One region of the Pseudomonas sp. AG1028 genome, then DNA from elsewhere that is predicted to be linked to it. Evidence: predicted binding sites of a transcription regulator. Region 1 holds the regulator's gene; each other region holds the start of a gene.
What was found. Region 1 encodes sigma-54, which starts transcription at its own class of promoters, with help from an activator protein. Its sites were predicted from a motif close to ANTGGCATNNANNTTGCTNT; they were not measured.

Region 1 (5,034 bases):
GGTGCACATTGGTGCCCTTGCCAGCGGCCAGCATCATCACTGCCATGATGCTTTTGCCGTCGACCATCGATTCGGCGCTACGACCAATCTTGATCTGGCACGGAAAGCGCCCCGCGACGCCGACGAACTTGGCAGCTGCCCGGGCGTGCAGGCCGAGCTTGTTGATGATGGTGATTTCACGGGCGGGCATCGCGGCAATTCCTTAACTGAGGTCGCGGTGGCGAATCTGAACGTTCTTCAGCAGCGGCTTGAGGGCCTGGCCCAGGCGATTGGCCAGATAGACGGAGCGGTGATGGCCACCCGTGCAGCCGATACCTACCGTCACGTAGGAGCGATTGCTGGCGGCGAAGCGCGGTAGCCATTTGTGCAGGTAGGTGTAGATGTCCTGGTACATCTCCTCGACGTCCGCCTGGGCCGACAAGTATTCCTCCACGGGCTGCTCCAGGCCGGTGAAGTCACGCAGCTCGGGTTTCCAGTAGGGGTTTGGCAGGCAGCGCACGTCGAACACCAGATCGGCATCCACCGGCATACCGCGCTTGAAGCCGAACGACTCGATCAGATACGCGGTGCCAGGCTCCGACTGGTTGAGCAGGCGCAGCTTGAGCGTATCGCGGAGCTGGTAGAGATTCAGGTGCGTGGTGTCGATCTTCAGGTCGGCCCGGTCGATGATCGGGCTGAGCAGCTTGACCTCGGCCACCATGGCCTCGGCCAGCGAGCGCTGGTCATTGGTCAGCGGGTGCCGGCGACGCGTCTCTGAGAAACGCTTGAGCAGGGTTTCTTCGCTGGCGTCGAGGTACAGCACGTCGCACTGGATATTGCGTGAGCGGACCTCGTCTAGCAGTTCGGAGAAGCGCCTGAGCTGGCTGGGCAGGTTGCGCGCATCGATGGACACGGCCACTTGCGGATGCAGAAGTTCGGAATGGGGCAGTGCGCGTTCTGCCAGCTCGGGTAGCAGGCCGGCCGGCAGGTTGTCGATGCAATAGAAACCGTTGTCTTCGAGCACGTCGAGCGCCGTGCTCTTGCCCGAACCGGAGCGACCACTGACGATGATCAGGCGCATGGCTCACCCTCGCAGGCTATTGGCCGTTCTGGACGTCGACGACGGTCTGGTATAGGGATTCGCTGTCTTGAGCCTGGCGAAGCCGTTCGCGGACATCCTCGCGGTCGAACATGCTGGCGATCTGGCGCAGCAGCTCGAGGTGCTCGTCGGTGGCCGCTTCGGGTACCAGCAGCACGAAGAGCAGGTCGACAGGGGCGCCGTCGATGGCATCGAAGTCGACGGCAGTGCTCAGCTTGAGCAGCGCGCTAATCGGCGTACTGCAACCGGGCAGGCGGCAGTGGGGAATGGCGATGCCATTGCCGAAGCCGGTGGAGCCAAGCTTCTCGCGGGCAATCAGGCTTTCATAGATGATCTGGCCGTCGAGATCGGGCAGGTCACGCGCGATTACGCTGGCTATCTGTTCGAGGACACGCTTCTTGCTGCCGCCCGGCACGTTCACCAGGGAACGGCCGGGGGTCAGGATGGTTTCAAGTCGGATCATAGGAGAAGGACGAACTCAGCGGGCCATTGCGCCCTGCTGGCGATCGAGCTGTTTTTCCTTGTGCTTGATAAGTTGGCGATCGAGTTTGTCGGTGAGTAGATCGATGGCTGCGTACATGTCGTCGTGCTCGGCATTGGCCACCACTTCGCCTCCTGCGATGTGCAAGGTGGCTTCGACTTTCTGCTTGAGTTTCTCGACCTCCAGGATGACCTGCACATTGGTGATCTTGTCGAAGTGCCGCTCGAGGCGCTCGAGCTTCTCTTCGATGTAGCTGCGTAGTGCGTCTGTCACATCCAGCTGGTGTCCACTGATGTTGACTTGCATACCGCTTCTCCTTGTTGCCGTGTGTGAGTGGCGGGTATCGAACCCACCGCAGGAACACTGGGGCGTCGCTTTCGCTACAAGGGCTCCCTTACATCAGTCGCTTGCGTTCGCTCGAAGGCGCTATACCGAGCGATTCACGGTACTTGGCGACTGTGCGGCGCGCCACTTGAATGCCCTGTGCTTCCAGTAAACCAGCGATCTTGCTGTCGCTCAATGGCTTTTTCGCATTTTCCGCTGCGACCAGTTTTTTGATGATCGCGCGGATCGCGGTCGACGAACATTCGCCGCCTTCGGAGGTGCTGACGTGGCTGGAGAAGAAGTATTTCAGCTCGTAAATGCCACGCGGGGTATGCATGTATTTCTGGGTGGTGACGCGGGAGATGGTCGACTCGTGCATGCCCACCGCCTCGGCGATGTCGTGCAGCACGAGAGGCTTCATTGCTTCGTCGCCGTAGTCGAGGAAACCGCGCTGGTGTTCGACGATCTGCGTGGCGACCTTCATTAGGGTTTCGTTGCGGCTCTGCAGACTCTTGATGAACCAACGTGCTTCCTGCAACTGATTGCGCATGAAGGTGTTGTCGGCACTGGAGTCGGCGCGCTTCACGAAGCCGGCGTACTGGGCGTTGACGCGCAGGCGTGGCATGGCTTCCTGATTGAGCTCGACCAGCCAGCGGTCGTTGTGCTTGCGCACGATCACGTCCGGCACCACGTATTCCGGCTCGCTGGATTCGATCTGCGAGCCTGGGCGGGGGTTGAGGCTTTGGATCAGCTCAATGACCGGGCGCAGCTCATCTTCCTTGAGCTTCATGCGGCGCATCAGCTGGCTGTAGTCACGGTTGCCGAGCAGATCCAGGTAATCACTGGTCAGGCGCTGTGCTTCCTTGAGCCAGGGCGTGGAGGCAGGCAGCTGGCGCAGTTGCAGGAGCAGGCATTCGCGCAGATCCCGCGCACCGATTCCCGAGGGCTCGAACTGCTGGATGCGGCGCAGCACGGCTTCGACTTCATCCAGCTCGACGTCCAGCTCCGGATCGAAGGAGTCGACGATTTCCTCGAGAGTTTCTTCCAGGTAGCCTTGGTCGTTGATGCAGTCGATGATCGTGACGGCGATCAGGCGGTCCTTGTCGGACATGGGCGCGAGGTTGAGTTGCCAGAGCATGTGGCTCTGCAGGCTCTCACCTGAGGACGTACGGGTAGTGAAGTCCCATTCATCATCGTCGTTGCTGGGCAGACTGCTGGCGCTGGTCTGATAGATGTCTTCCCACGCCGTGTCGACCGGCAGCTCGTTGGGAATGCGCTCGCCCCATTCGCCGTCTTCCAGGTTGTCGACGGTTTGTGGGGCTTCCTGGAAGCTCGGCTCCTGAAAGGTTTCTTCCTGAGCAGCAGTCGCGGTGGCGCTTTCGGCGCCATCGGCCATCGGGTCGGAATTGTCGAAGTCTTCGCCTTCTTCCTGACGCTCCAGCATCGGGTTGGATTCCAGCGCCTCCTGGATTTCCTGTTGCAGGTCCAGGGTCGACAGTTGGAGCAGGCGAATGGCTTGTTGCAGCTGCGGTGTCATCGTCAGCTGCTGGCCCATTTTCAGGACTAGCGATGGTTTCATTGCAGACCTTATCCGGCGTCTGTACGTAATCCACGACAGGGCGACGAAGCGCCACTAGGAAGCAAATTATATGCCTGAGTCCGAGCGCTTTGCCTAGCCCTGTTACCATTTCGTTGCCGCCAGGGTAACGGGCCTTTGCAAAGGATCATGAGGAGCTGTCCGCTAGAGGCGGAATTCGTGGCCCAGATAGACTTCCTTGACTACCTGGTTGGCGAGAATCGCCTCTGAATCGCCTTCGGCGATCAGTTGACCATCATTGACGATGTAGGCGGTTTCGCAAATGTCCAGGGTTTCGCGCACGTTGTGATCGGTGATCAGCACGCCAATGCCTTTGGCCTTGAGGTGGTGAATGATCTGCTTGATGTCACCGACGGAAATCGGATCTACGCCAGCGAAGGGTTCGTCCAGCAGGATGAATTTTGGCGAGGTGGCCAGGGCGCGAGCGATTTCCACCCGGCGACGTTCACCGCCGGAGAGGCTCATGCCCAGGTTGTCGCGAATGTGGGTGATGTGGAATTCCTGCAGCAGGCCTTCGAGCTCCTGCAACCGCTGCTCGCGGTTCAGGTCCTTGCGGGTTTCCAGGATCGCCATGATGTTGTCGGCGACGCTGAGTTTGCGAAAGATCGAGGCTTCCTGGGGCAGGTAGCCGATCCCTGCGCGCGCGCGGCCGTGCATCGGCTGATGGCTGACGTCCAGATCGTCGATCAGTACGCGGCCCTGATCTGCCTGAACCAGGCCGACGATCATGTAGAAGCAGGTGGTCTTGCCGGCGCCGTTAGGACCGAGCAGACCGACGATCTGGCCGCTGTCGATGCTCAGACTGACGTCGCGCACAACCTGGCGACCCTTGTAGCTCTTGGCCAGGTGCTGGGCTTTCAAAGTTGCCATGGTTATTGGCCCTGCTCGGCAGCCGGGGCTGCCTTTTTCTGCGGCTGAATCACCATGTCGATGCGTGGGCGCGGGCTCGACACGTTGGTGCCGGTGGCGCGACCAGCGTTGACGATCTGACGGCGCGTGTCATAGACGATCTTCTCGCCTTCAAAGGTGTTGCCTTCCTGTACGACCTTGGCCTGGTCGATCAGCACGATGCGCTCATTGGCCGCGAAGTACTGGATGGTCAGGCCGTATGCCTTAACGATCTGCTTGTCGACCGCCGGCTTCTGCTCGTAATAGGCCGGTTTGCCCACCGAGGTGAACACGTCGACATCGCCCTGGGCATTCTGGGTGATGGTCACCGTATCGCCGGTGATCTTCATGGTGCCCTGGGTGATGACCACGTCGCCGCGGTACACCGCGACGCCTTGTTTGTCGTCCAGTTCAGCGCTGTCGGCCTGCACGCGGATCGGCTGATCGCGGTCACTCGGCAGAGCCCAGGCGCTTACGCTTCCAAGCGTGGCGCCGAGGCTGAGAAGTAGGGGGAGGGTTTTAACGAACCTCATGCTGGCCTCTTACGTTGGACTGCAGGATCATCCTGCCGTCATTCAAGTACGCTTTCATTCCTTGTGCCGTGGTCACCCCATTGGCCGCGTCGATTCTAACGGCTTGCTGGGTCTGCGCATATTCCTTCTGTGG
Region 2 (5,034 bases), on a different contig from region 1:
TCCGGCTCGCTATGGTCCGGGCCGAGCTTTATGTCGCCGTAGCGACTGATGGCCAGGAAGACCGCGAAGAGCAGGATCAGCGCGACGGAAAGGATGTAGACCCAGCTGGCGTTCTCGATGATCCACGACTGGGTGGCGCCGAACACGCTCTGAGCGCTTTCCTTGAAGGCTGTGCTGTAGATCACCAGGCAGGCGATCAAAAAGGTCGAGCCGAAGAAAACCGGCGGGTTAAGAGTGGAGCGGGAAGACAGATTTGCCCCCATTGAGCTAGCTCTCCTTGGTCGGAGTCAGTCCATGAATCACCCGCTCGCCGATCAGCTTTCGCTGGATCGCGGAAGGTGCACTGGAGATACGACTCGGTTTTCGGATGGCCGCCAAAAGCGGAAGGCCCGCAATTGTAGCACTGCCATTAGTCGGGGTTTTTGAACCTGTTTGTTATCGATAGGAAAGTGCTTCGTTTCGTTCAGCTTTTTTGTGCCGCTCACAGGCTGGTGCGGTACTGCAGCGCCTCGGCCAGGTGCTGTCGGCTGATCTGCTCTTGGGCCTGCAGGTCGGCTAGGGTGCGCGCTACCTTCAGCACGCGATGGGCCGAGCGCAGCGACAGGGTCAGGCGTTCGCAGGCGTGCTCCAGCCACTGGCGGTCGGCGTCGGCCAGCGCGCAGTGGGCGCGCAGCCCGGGCAGGTCGAGAAATGCGTTGGCGATGCCCTGGCGCTGCAGCTGGATATCCCGCGCAGCGGCGACACGGCTGGCCGCTGCTGCACTGGTGTCGCCGTTATCAACCGGGGCATCGAGCTGGGTGCTCTCCCGGGCCACGGTGATATGCAGGTCGATACGGTCGAGCAGCGGCCCGGAGAGTTTGCCCCGATAGCGCTGAATCTGCTCCGTGCTGCAGCGACAGCGCCCGCTGGGGTCGCCCAGAAAACCGCAGGGGCAAGGGTTCATCGCCGCTACCAGCTGGAAGCGGGCAGGGAAACTGACCTTGTCGCGGGCACGGGCAATTACAATCTGCCCGCTTTCCAGAGGCTCTCTGAGCACCTCAAGAACGCGACGGTCGAACTCGGGCAGTTCATCGAGGAACAGCACGCCGTGATGGGCGAGGGTGATTTCCCCAGGTTGCGGACGACTGCCGCCACCCACCAGGGCCGGCCCGGATGCGCTGTGGTGCGGATGGCGAAATGGCCTTTGCGGCCAGCTCTGCAGCGGCGTGTGGCTGGCCACCGAGCGAATCGCGGCGACCTGCAGGGCTTCCTCTTCGGTCAGTGGCGGCAGCAGACCGGGCAGGCGACTGGCCAGCAGCGTTTTGCCGGTGCCCGGGGGGCCACTCAGCAGCAGGTTGTGATTTCCTGCAGCCGCCACCAGCAGCGCGCGTTTGGCGGCGATCTGGCCCTGTACTTCGGCCAGGTCCGGATAGGGTTGGGTGTGGCGCAGCAAACCCTGGGGCTGGTAGGGCGACAGGGGTGTTTGGCCATTGAGGTGGGCGACCAGTTCCAGCAGGTGCTCGACCGCCAGCACGCTGAGGCCGGTAGCCAGGCTGGCTTCCTCGGCGTTTTCCTTTGGCACCACCAGAGTGCGACCGGCTTGTCGGGCGGCCAGCGCGGCGGGCAGCACGCCCTGCACCGGGCGGATCGCTCCCGAGAGCGCGAGCTCGCCGAGGCATTCCAGACTGGTCAGGGATTCGGCGGGTAACTGGCCACTGGCGGCGAGGATGCCCAGGGCGATAGCCAGATCAAAGCGGCCGCCATCCTTGGGCAGATCTGCCGGCGCGAGATTGAGGGTGATGCGGCGTGGCGGAAAGTCCAGGGCGCAGTTGAGGATGGCGCTGCGTACGCGGTCCTTGGATTCCTTGACGGCGGTTTCCGGCAGGCCGACCAGCGCCAGGGAGGGCAGGCCGTTGGCCAGGTGCGCTTCGACCGTAACGCTGGGTGCATCGACGCCGATCTGAGCGCGGCTGTGGACTATGGCCAATGACATCGATCACTCCTTGATCGTCTGCCGGCCGAGCGGATTACTCGGCCGGGGCGTGTTGCGTCGTTGCGGTGCGCGTTTCCAGTTCGGCGACCTTGGCTTCCAGCGCTTCGAGGCGCGCGCGGGTGCGGGCCAGCACGATCATCTGGCTGTCGAATTCTTCGCGGCTGACCAGATCCAGCTTGCTGAAGCTGCTCTGCAGCAGTGCCTTGAGCTGGGCTTCGATTTCACTGCGGGGCAGTGGGTTGTCACCGCTGAGCAGGCGACTGGCCTGGCTGCTGAGGGCATCGAGCAACGCTTTGGGTGGCAGCATGGGAACCTTCCAGAATGAGTTGGCGGCAGTGTAGCACGCCGGTTTTTGCCCACCGGTACAGTGACCTTGCACCAATGGTGTGCGTGACGCGGTGCGGTTTGGCGCTCTTCTGGTGCGATGGCTTTCGCGTGACGCCGATCACAACCGCCTGCAGGCCCGTAAGTTCCTGAAAAGCGGCGTTTTGCCGGTATTGGCAAGATTTCTGCTTAGAGGCTCATGACCCATGCACCGATGCGGTTCGGATGTCGCGAGCGGGCGGACGTGGTTCACCGGGAGCAGTCGGTGGTATCGGATCAGCCCGTCTTGGCAACCGATGCATACAAAAGCCAGACACTGAGCTTAGACTTGGGCCGGGGTAACAATTCCTGGGGCAAGTCCACCTTACACGGGAGAGAGTTTCATGAAACTAGTCACTGCCATCATCAAGCCGTTCAAGCTGGACGACGTCCGCGAATCGCTGTCGGAAATCGGGGTGCAAGGCATCACCGTCACCGAAGTGAAAGGCTTCGGTCGTCAGAAGGGTCATACCGAGCTGTATCGCGGCGCCGAGTATGTCGTCGATTTCCTGCCCAAGGTGAAGATCGACGTGGCTATCGCCGACGATCAGCTGGACCGCGTCATCGAGGCCATCACCAAGGCCGCCAACACCGGCAAGATCGGTGACGGCAAGATTTTCGTCGTAAACCTGGAACAGGCGATCCGCATCCGTACCGGCGAAACCGATACCGACGCGATCTAAAGCTCCGCCCCTACCCCCTTAACGTCCCAGGAGTTAAATCATGACTCTGCGAAAAATCGCAGGGCTTGGAGCCCTTTCGTCCCTGTTTTTCCCAAGCCTGGTCATGGCTCAGGAGAAAACCCTGAATTCCGGTGACACGGCCTGGATGCTGACGGCCACCGCGCTGGTGCTGTTCATGACCATTCCAGGCCTAGCACTGTTCTACGCCGGCATGGTGCGTTCCAAGAACGTGCTGTCGGTGATGATGCAGTGCTTCGCCATCACCGCGTTGATGTCCCTGTTGTGGTTCGCCTACGGCTACAGCCTGGCGTTCGACACCACCGGGATGGAAGCCGGCGTCACCAACTTCAGCTCCTTCGTGGGCGGCTTGGGCAACATGTTCCTCGGCAACCTGACCAAGGAATCGCTGACCTCGGCCTTCCCGGAAAGCGTATTCATTACCTTCCAGATGACCTTCGCCATCATCACCCCGGCGCTGATCGTCGGTGCCTTCGCCGAGCGCATGAAGTTCTCCGCGATGCTGGTGTTCATGACCGTGTGGTTCACCCTGGTCTACGCGCCTATCGCGCACATGGTCTGGAGTGGTGACGGTGCCCTGATGTGGGACTGGGGCGTGCTCGACTTCGCGGGCGGCACCGTGGTGCACATCAACGCCGGTATCGCCGGTCTGGTGGCGTGCATCGTGCTGGGCAAGCGCAAGGGCTTCCCGAGCGTGGCCATGGCGCCGCACAACCTGGGCTACACCCTGATCGGCGCGGCGATGCTGTGGGTCGGCTGGTTCGGCTTCAACGCCGGCTCCGCTGCCGCGGCTGACCAGACTGCGGGCATGGCCATGCTGGTCACCCAGATCGCCACCGCTGCTGCGGCCCTGGCCTGGATGTTCGCCGAGTGGGTCGCCCACGGCAAACCGAGTGCGCTGGGCATCGCCTCCGGCGTGGTTGCCGGCCTGGTCGCCATCACTCCGGCTGCCGGCACCGTCGGCCCGATGGGCGCGATGATCATCGGCCTGGCTTCCGGCGTGATCTGCTTCTTCTGCGCCACCAGCCTCAAGCGCAAGCTCGGCTACGACGACTCGCTGGACGTGTTCGGCGTGCACGGTGTGGGCGGTATCGTCGGCGCGCTACTGACCGGTGCCTTCGCAGCCCCGGCCCTGGGCGGTTTCGGTGAGGTCGAAAACATCGGCCTGCAACTGTGGATTCAGTTCAAGGGCGTCGCCGTCACCGTGATCTACACCGCCGTCGTCACCTTCGTGATCCTCAAGATCATCGATGCCGTGATGGGCCTGCGCGTGACCGAAGAAGAAGAGTCGGTCGGCCTCGACCTGGCTCAGCACAACGAGCGCGGCTACATCCTGTAAGTACCAGCGGCCCGCTGACTGTGGCGGGCCGACAGCACACGGAGTGCGCCCGGAGCCAACCCGGGCGCCTCGACCGCACAGCGCACCCCCCTGCGCAACGGCCTGAGGTGAATAAAAAATGGACAACACAGCACTGACTGCTCTGCAGTACGGTTTCGATACCTTCTACTTCCTGATTTGCGGCGCCCTCGTCATGTGGATGGCCGCCGGCTTCGCCATGCTCGAGGCGGGTCTGGTTCGGGCCAAGAACACCACCGAGATTCTCGCCAAGAACGTGGCGCTGTTCGCCATCGCCTGCATCATGTATCTGCTGATCGGCTACTACATCATGTATTCCAGCCCCGAGGGCGGCGTCCTGCCGAGCTTCGGTTTTCTGATCGGTGACGAAAACACCGTCGAGTCGGTACTGGCCGGTGACGAAGATGCCCCCTACTACGCCGCCCGCTCGGACTTCTTCTTCCAGATCGTGTTCGCCGCCACCTGCATGTCGATCGTTTCCGGCGCGGTGGCCGAGCGCATGAAACTCTGGTCGTTCATCGCCTTCGCGGTGGTGATGACCGCCGTCATCTACCCCGTGCAGGGCTTCTGGAAATGGGGCGGTGGCTTCCTCGACGCGGCCGGTTTCCTCGACTTCGCCGGCTCCAGCGTGGTGCACATGG
Region 3 (5,034 bases), on a different contig from region 1:
ACTAGCCTGCGTGACCAATTTCCACGGTGTCGCCATTCAAACGCACCGGCCACACGCGCAGGCGCTGCTCCGGGTACTCCAGGCAGGTGCCGTCACGCAGGCGGAAGTGCTGCTTGTAGAGCGGCGAGGCGATCACTAGATCGCCCTTGATCTGGCCGATCAGGCCGCGGCCGATCACGTTGGCGCCGGATTTCGGGTCGCGGTTCTCCACGGCGAACAGCTGCTCGCCGGCTTCGCTGTGGGGTAGATGGAACAGGGCGATCTGCGCCCCGTCGAGCCAGGCCACCACACCCGAGTTGGCCACTAGGTCGGCGCTGCGGCACAGCGGTTGCCATTGGGTGGCGGGAAGCGATTGGGCACGCACGGCGTTGGGCTGGCTCATCAGAGCACCTCCTCGGTAACGGGAATCAGGTGGAGTTCGCTGGCGGTAATCGGTCGACGCTGACCGCGCTCTTTGACGAAATGGATGTCCGGATCGGCGCGCCGGTCGTTGACGAAGGTGCGGAAGCGCTTGAGCTTCTCCGGGTCCTTGAGGGCGCCCGCCCATTCGCATTCGTAGCGGTCGACCACCAGTTGCATCTGCGCCTCCAGCTCAGCGGCCAGGTTGAGGCTGTCGTCGAGGATCACCGCCTTGAGGTAATCCAGTCCGCCCTCCAGCGACTCGCGCCATACCGAGGTGCGCTGCAGCTTGTCGGCAGTGCGGATGTAGAACATCAGCACGCGGTCGATGGTGCGGATCAGCGCCTCGTCGTCCAGGTCGGTGGCGAACAGCTCGGCATGCCGCGGGCGCATGCCGCCGTTGCCGCACACGTAGAGGTTCCAGCCTTTGTCGGTGGCGATCACGCCGATGTCCTTGCTCTGCGCTTCGGCGCACTCGCGGGTGCAGCCGCTGACCGCGAACTTGATCTTGTGCGGCGCGCGCAGGCCCTTGTAGCGGTCCTCCAGGCGCAGCGCCATGCCGACGCTGTCCTGTACGCCGTAGCGGCACCAGGTGCTGCCCACGCAGGACTTCACGGTGCGCAGCGACTTGCCGTAGGCGTGGCCGGTTTCGAAGCCGGCGGCGATCAATTCGCCCCAGATGTCCGGCAACTCATGCAATTGCGCGCCGAACAGGTCGATGCGCTGTCCGCCGGTGATCTTGGTGTAGAGGTCGTATTTCTTCGCCACGGCGCCGATGGCCAGCAGGCCGTCCGGGGTGATCTCGCCGCCGGGAATGCGCGGCACCACCGAATAGGTACCGTTCTTCTGCATGTTGGCCATGAAGGTGTCGTTGGTGTCCTGCAGCGGAATCAGCGCCGGGTCGGTGATCGGCTGGTTCCAGCACGAGGCGAGGATCGAGCCCACCGCCGGCTTGCAGATGTCGCAGCCGGTGTGGCCGCGGCCATGCTTGGCCAGCAGTTCATCGAAACTGAGCACGCCCTCCACGCGGACGATGGCGTACAGCTCCTGGCGGGTGTGGGCGAAGTGCTCGCAGAGGCTCTTGTCGACCGCCACGCCGCGGGCGCTCAGCTCGTGCTCGAAGACCTGCTTGAGCAGCGCGCTGCAGCCGCCGCAACCGCTGCCAGCCTTGGTGATGGCTTTGAGCTCGCCGAGGTCGGTGATGCCCGCGTCGACCTGGCAGCACACCGCACCCTTGCTGACGTTGTGGCAGGAGCAGATGGTCGCGGTATCCGGCAACGCATCGGCGCCCAGGGTCGGCGCACCGTCGGACAACGGCAGGATCAGGCTCGACGGATCGGCCGGCAGCTTGATGCCGTTCTGAGCGTACTGCAGCAGGGTGTCGTAATAGCTGTTGTCGCCGACCAGCACCGCGCCGATGACCCGCTGGCCATCCGCCGAGACCACCAGGCGGCGGTAGCTGGCGTTGGCTTCGTCGATGTAGCGGTAGCTCCTGGCGCCCGGCGTGGCCCCGTGGGCATCGCCGATGGAGCCGACATCGACGCCCAGCAGCTTGAGCTTGGTCGACATATCGGCGCCGGTGAACAGTTCATGGGGCTCACCGGCCAGTTGCGCGGCCACGGCGCGAGCCATGCTGTAGCCGGGCGCCACCAGGCCGAATACCGTGCCGTTCCAGGACGCGCATTCGCCGATGGCATGGATCGCCGGGTCACTGGTGCGGCAGTCGTTATCGACCACCACGCCGCCCCGCGGGGCGATGTCCAGGCCGGCGGCGCGGCCCAGGGCGTCCTGGGGGCGAATGCCGGCGGAGAACACGATCAGGTCGGTTTCCAGGTACTCACCGTCATTGAAATTCATACGGTAGGCGTATTCCTCACCGATGACGATTTCCTGGGTGGCGCGTGACAGATGCACGCCCACGCCCAACGCCTCGATACGCGCCCGCAGTGCGTCGCCACCGTCAACATCCAGCTGTACCGGCATCAGGCGTGGCGCGAACTCCACCACATGAGCTTCCAGGCCAAGGGATTTCAGCGCATTGGCCGCCTCCAGGCCGAGCAAGCCGCCGCCGACCACCACACCGCGGCGCGCGCCCGCAGCGGCGGCGCGGATGCCGTCGAGATCGTCCAGGGTGCGGTAGACCAGGCGCGAGTTACCTTCGGCACCGGGGATCGGCGGCACGAACGGATAGGACCCGGTGGCCAGCACCAGACGGTCGTAGCCACGACGCCCCTGGCTGGTGACCACTTCGCGCTTCTGCCGGTCGATCTCCAGCACCGGCTCACCAAGGTGCAGATGCACGCCGTTGCGGGCATAGAGATCGGCCTCGCCGAGGGCAAGGGCTTCGGCGTCCTTGCCGGAGAAGTATTCGGACAGGTGTACGCGGTCATAGGCGCGCTGCAGCTCTTCGCCGTAGACGTGCACCTGATAACGGTGCAGCGCGCCACTGGCGATCAACTGCTCGATACAGTGGTGGCCGACCATGCCGTTGCCGATGACGATCAGGGTCTCGCGCTTGATCGATGTGACGATGGAATTCATAGCCTGCCCTCTGTCTGCTGCGCTAACACGGTTTTCTGCAACGCAAAAAAAAGACGCCTGGAGCTGTTGTCAGCTTCAGGCGTCTTTGCCTTGGATTCGGTGATGTGGGGTGAGCGTCAGGTCATGGCCTGCTCACAGGCCCCATTGTTGATGGGTGCACAAGGTCGATAGCAGGTTGCATGCCAGGACTTCTCGAATGTCCGAAGGGACAGTAGGGACGGGGCTTTCAGCCCTTTGATGAGAGGAAATGCCGGCGACCGTCACGAACCAATATGAGGCGACCGACGCCGAAGCTCACCATTTCAGAGCAGGCAGAGCGCGCCTCACTACGCTCGGCCATTGCCCATGAACTCGGGAGCAAGTCCGGATCGGCGCTGGAGGCGTCTCGCCAGGCCTATGGTCACTTCAAGGCAATAGCGGCCGTTCGCGTAACGCGTAGGAGGGGCTTTAGCCCCGAGCTTTTTATCAAGGCAAACAACGAGCTCGCGGCTAAAGCCGCTCCTACAAAAGTGTTCCGCTCACCGGCAGCTTCCTCCACCTAGAAGCCAAAGCCGCAGAATGCCGGCTAGGCGCCAGGTAACAGCATGTCGCCTGTCAACGCTCCCACGGTGGTGGCGGTTCGCGATCCTTGGGCTCGTCTTCGGCATTCAGCGCAGCCTGGCGGCGTGCTTCATCGGCCAGGGCGGCCTTGATCTCGCGCATCACCGCGTCGACGTCAGCTTCGTCTTCCGAGTCCTTGAATTCACCAGTAAGCACGCTTTGTGGCGTCAGCTTGCCTTCTTCATAGAGCGCCCACATTTCCTTGGCGTACTTGCTGTACTTGAGCTCCGGGGCAAACTGGCCGAAGTAGGCCGCCATGTTGCCGACGTCACGCTCGAGCATCTTGAAGGCGTGGTTGTTGCCCGCCGCATCCACCGCCTGGGGCAGGTCGATAATCACCGGGCCCTCCGGGCCAAGCAGCACGTTGAATTCCGACAGGTCGCCGTGCACCAGACCGGCACACAGCATCTTGACGATTTCTTCGATCATGAAGGCGTGAAATTCGCGGGCGTCCTCGGGGTGCAGGTCGACATCATTGAGGCGCGGCGCCACGTCGCCCTCGCCATCGGTGACCAGCTCCATCAGCAGCACGCCATCGAGGAAGTCGTAGGGCTTGGGCACCCGCACGCCGGCATTGGCCAGACGAAACAGGGCCGCCACCTCGGCGTTCTGCCAGTTCTCCTCCTGGTTCTTGCGCCCGTGCTTGGAGCCCTTGGCCATGGCCCGGGCATCGCGGCTGTTGCGTACCTTGCGGCCCTCCTGATACTCGGCGGCCTGGCGGAACCCGCGCTTGTTGGCCTCCTTGTAGACCTTGGCACAACGCAACTCGGAACCGCAACGCACCACGTAGACCGCTGCTTCCTTGCCGCTCATCAAAGGGCGAATCACCTCGTCCACCAGGCCGTCCTCGACCAGGGGCTCAATGCGTTTTGGCGTCTTCATCAGCTTTTATTGGGGTCCTCGGTGGGCTATGCGGCCCTTTTATACGGCAATCCTGGGGCAGCGCCCAGCCCATGGGGAAAATGCGCCGGACGATCGGCTTTGAAAGCGCGATTGGCACTGGCGCCCACGCCGGCGGATACCGACAATCCAGATACCGTTACAGGAGATCGACATGTCCGAAGAACGCCGTTGGCAAGCCGTGTGCGAGCGCGACGCCGCCCAGGATGGTCAATTCGTCTTCGCCGTGCGCTCGACCGGTATCTATTGCCGGCCCAGTTGCCCGGCGCGTCGACCACGCCGTGACAACGTCAGTTTCCATGACGGCCCGGCGCAGGCAGAAGCGGCGGGATACCGACCCTGCAAGCGCTGCACGCCCCAGGGTGCAAGCCCCGCCGAACAGCTCGACGAACTGGTAACGGCGGCCTGCCGTCTGCTCGACAAGGCCGACAAGCCGCTCACACTGGAAACGCTGGCGGCGCGCATCGGTTTGTCCGCCTCGCACCTGGCCCGCGCCTTCAAGGCGCGCACCGGCCTGACGCCCAGGGCCTGGGCCAGCGCCCGCCAGCGCGAACGCCTGGCCGCCAACCTGCCGGGCGCCCGATCGGTACTCGA

Region 2: the regulator sigma-54 is predicted to act here: its motif matches at 2,469-2,488, upstream of glnK (P-II family nitrogen regulator).
Region 3: the regulator sigma-54 is predicted to act here: its motif matches at 3,108-3,127, upstream of nirB (nitrite reductase large subunit NirB).

The regions. Positions count from the first base shown of each region.
Region 1 covers NZ_VIVP01000001.1:199,780-204,813, forward strand. Annotated here, with positions in the region: gene FB481_RS00840 (HPr family phosphocarrier protein) at 1-190, opposite strand, end outside; gene rapZ (RNase adapter RapZ) at 203-1,060, opposite strand; gene ptsN (PTS IIA-like nitrogen regulatory protein PtsN) at 1,077-1,541, opposite strand; gene hpf (ribosome hibernation-promoting factor, HPF/YfiA family) at 1,557-1,865, opposite strand; gene FB481_RS00860 (RNA polymerase factor sigma-54) at 1,954-3,462, opposite strand; gene lptB (LPS export ABC transporter ATP-binding protein) at 3,625-4,350, opposite strand; gene lptA (lipopolysaccharide transport periplasmic protein LptA) at 4,353-4,901, opposite strand; gene lptC (LPS export ABC transporter periplasmic protein LptC) at 4,888-5,034, opposite strand, start outside.
Region 2 covers NZ_VIVP01000003.1:169,162-174,195, forward strand. Annotated here, with positions in the region: gene FB481_RS05980 (choline BCCT transporter BetT) at 1-263, opposite strand, end outside; gene FB481_RS05985 (YifB family Mg chelatase-like AAA ATPase) at 482-1,972, opposite strand; gene FB481_RS05990 (accessory factor UbiK family protein) at 2,007-2,279, opposite strand; gene glnK (P-II family nitrogen regulator) at 2,680-3,018, shown strand; gene FB481_RS06000 (ammonium transporter) at 3,059-4,375, shown strand; gene FB481_RS06005 (ammonium transporter) at 4,494-5,034, shown strand, end outside.
Region 3 covers NZ_VIVP01000003.1:338,406-343,439, reverse strand. Annotated here, with positions in the region: gene nirD (nitrite reductase small subunit NirD) at 2-382, opposite strand; gene nirB (nitrite reductase large subunit NirB) at 382-2,940, opposite strand; gene FB481_RS06795 (PA4780 family RIO1-like protein kinase) at 3,535-4,422, opposite strand; gene ada (bifunctional DNA-binding transcriptional regulator/O6-methylguanine-DNA methyltransferase Ada) at 4,595-5,034, shown strand, end outside.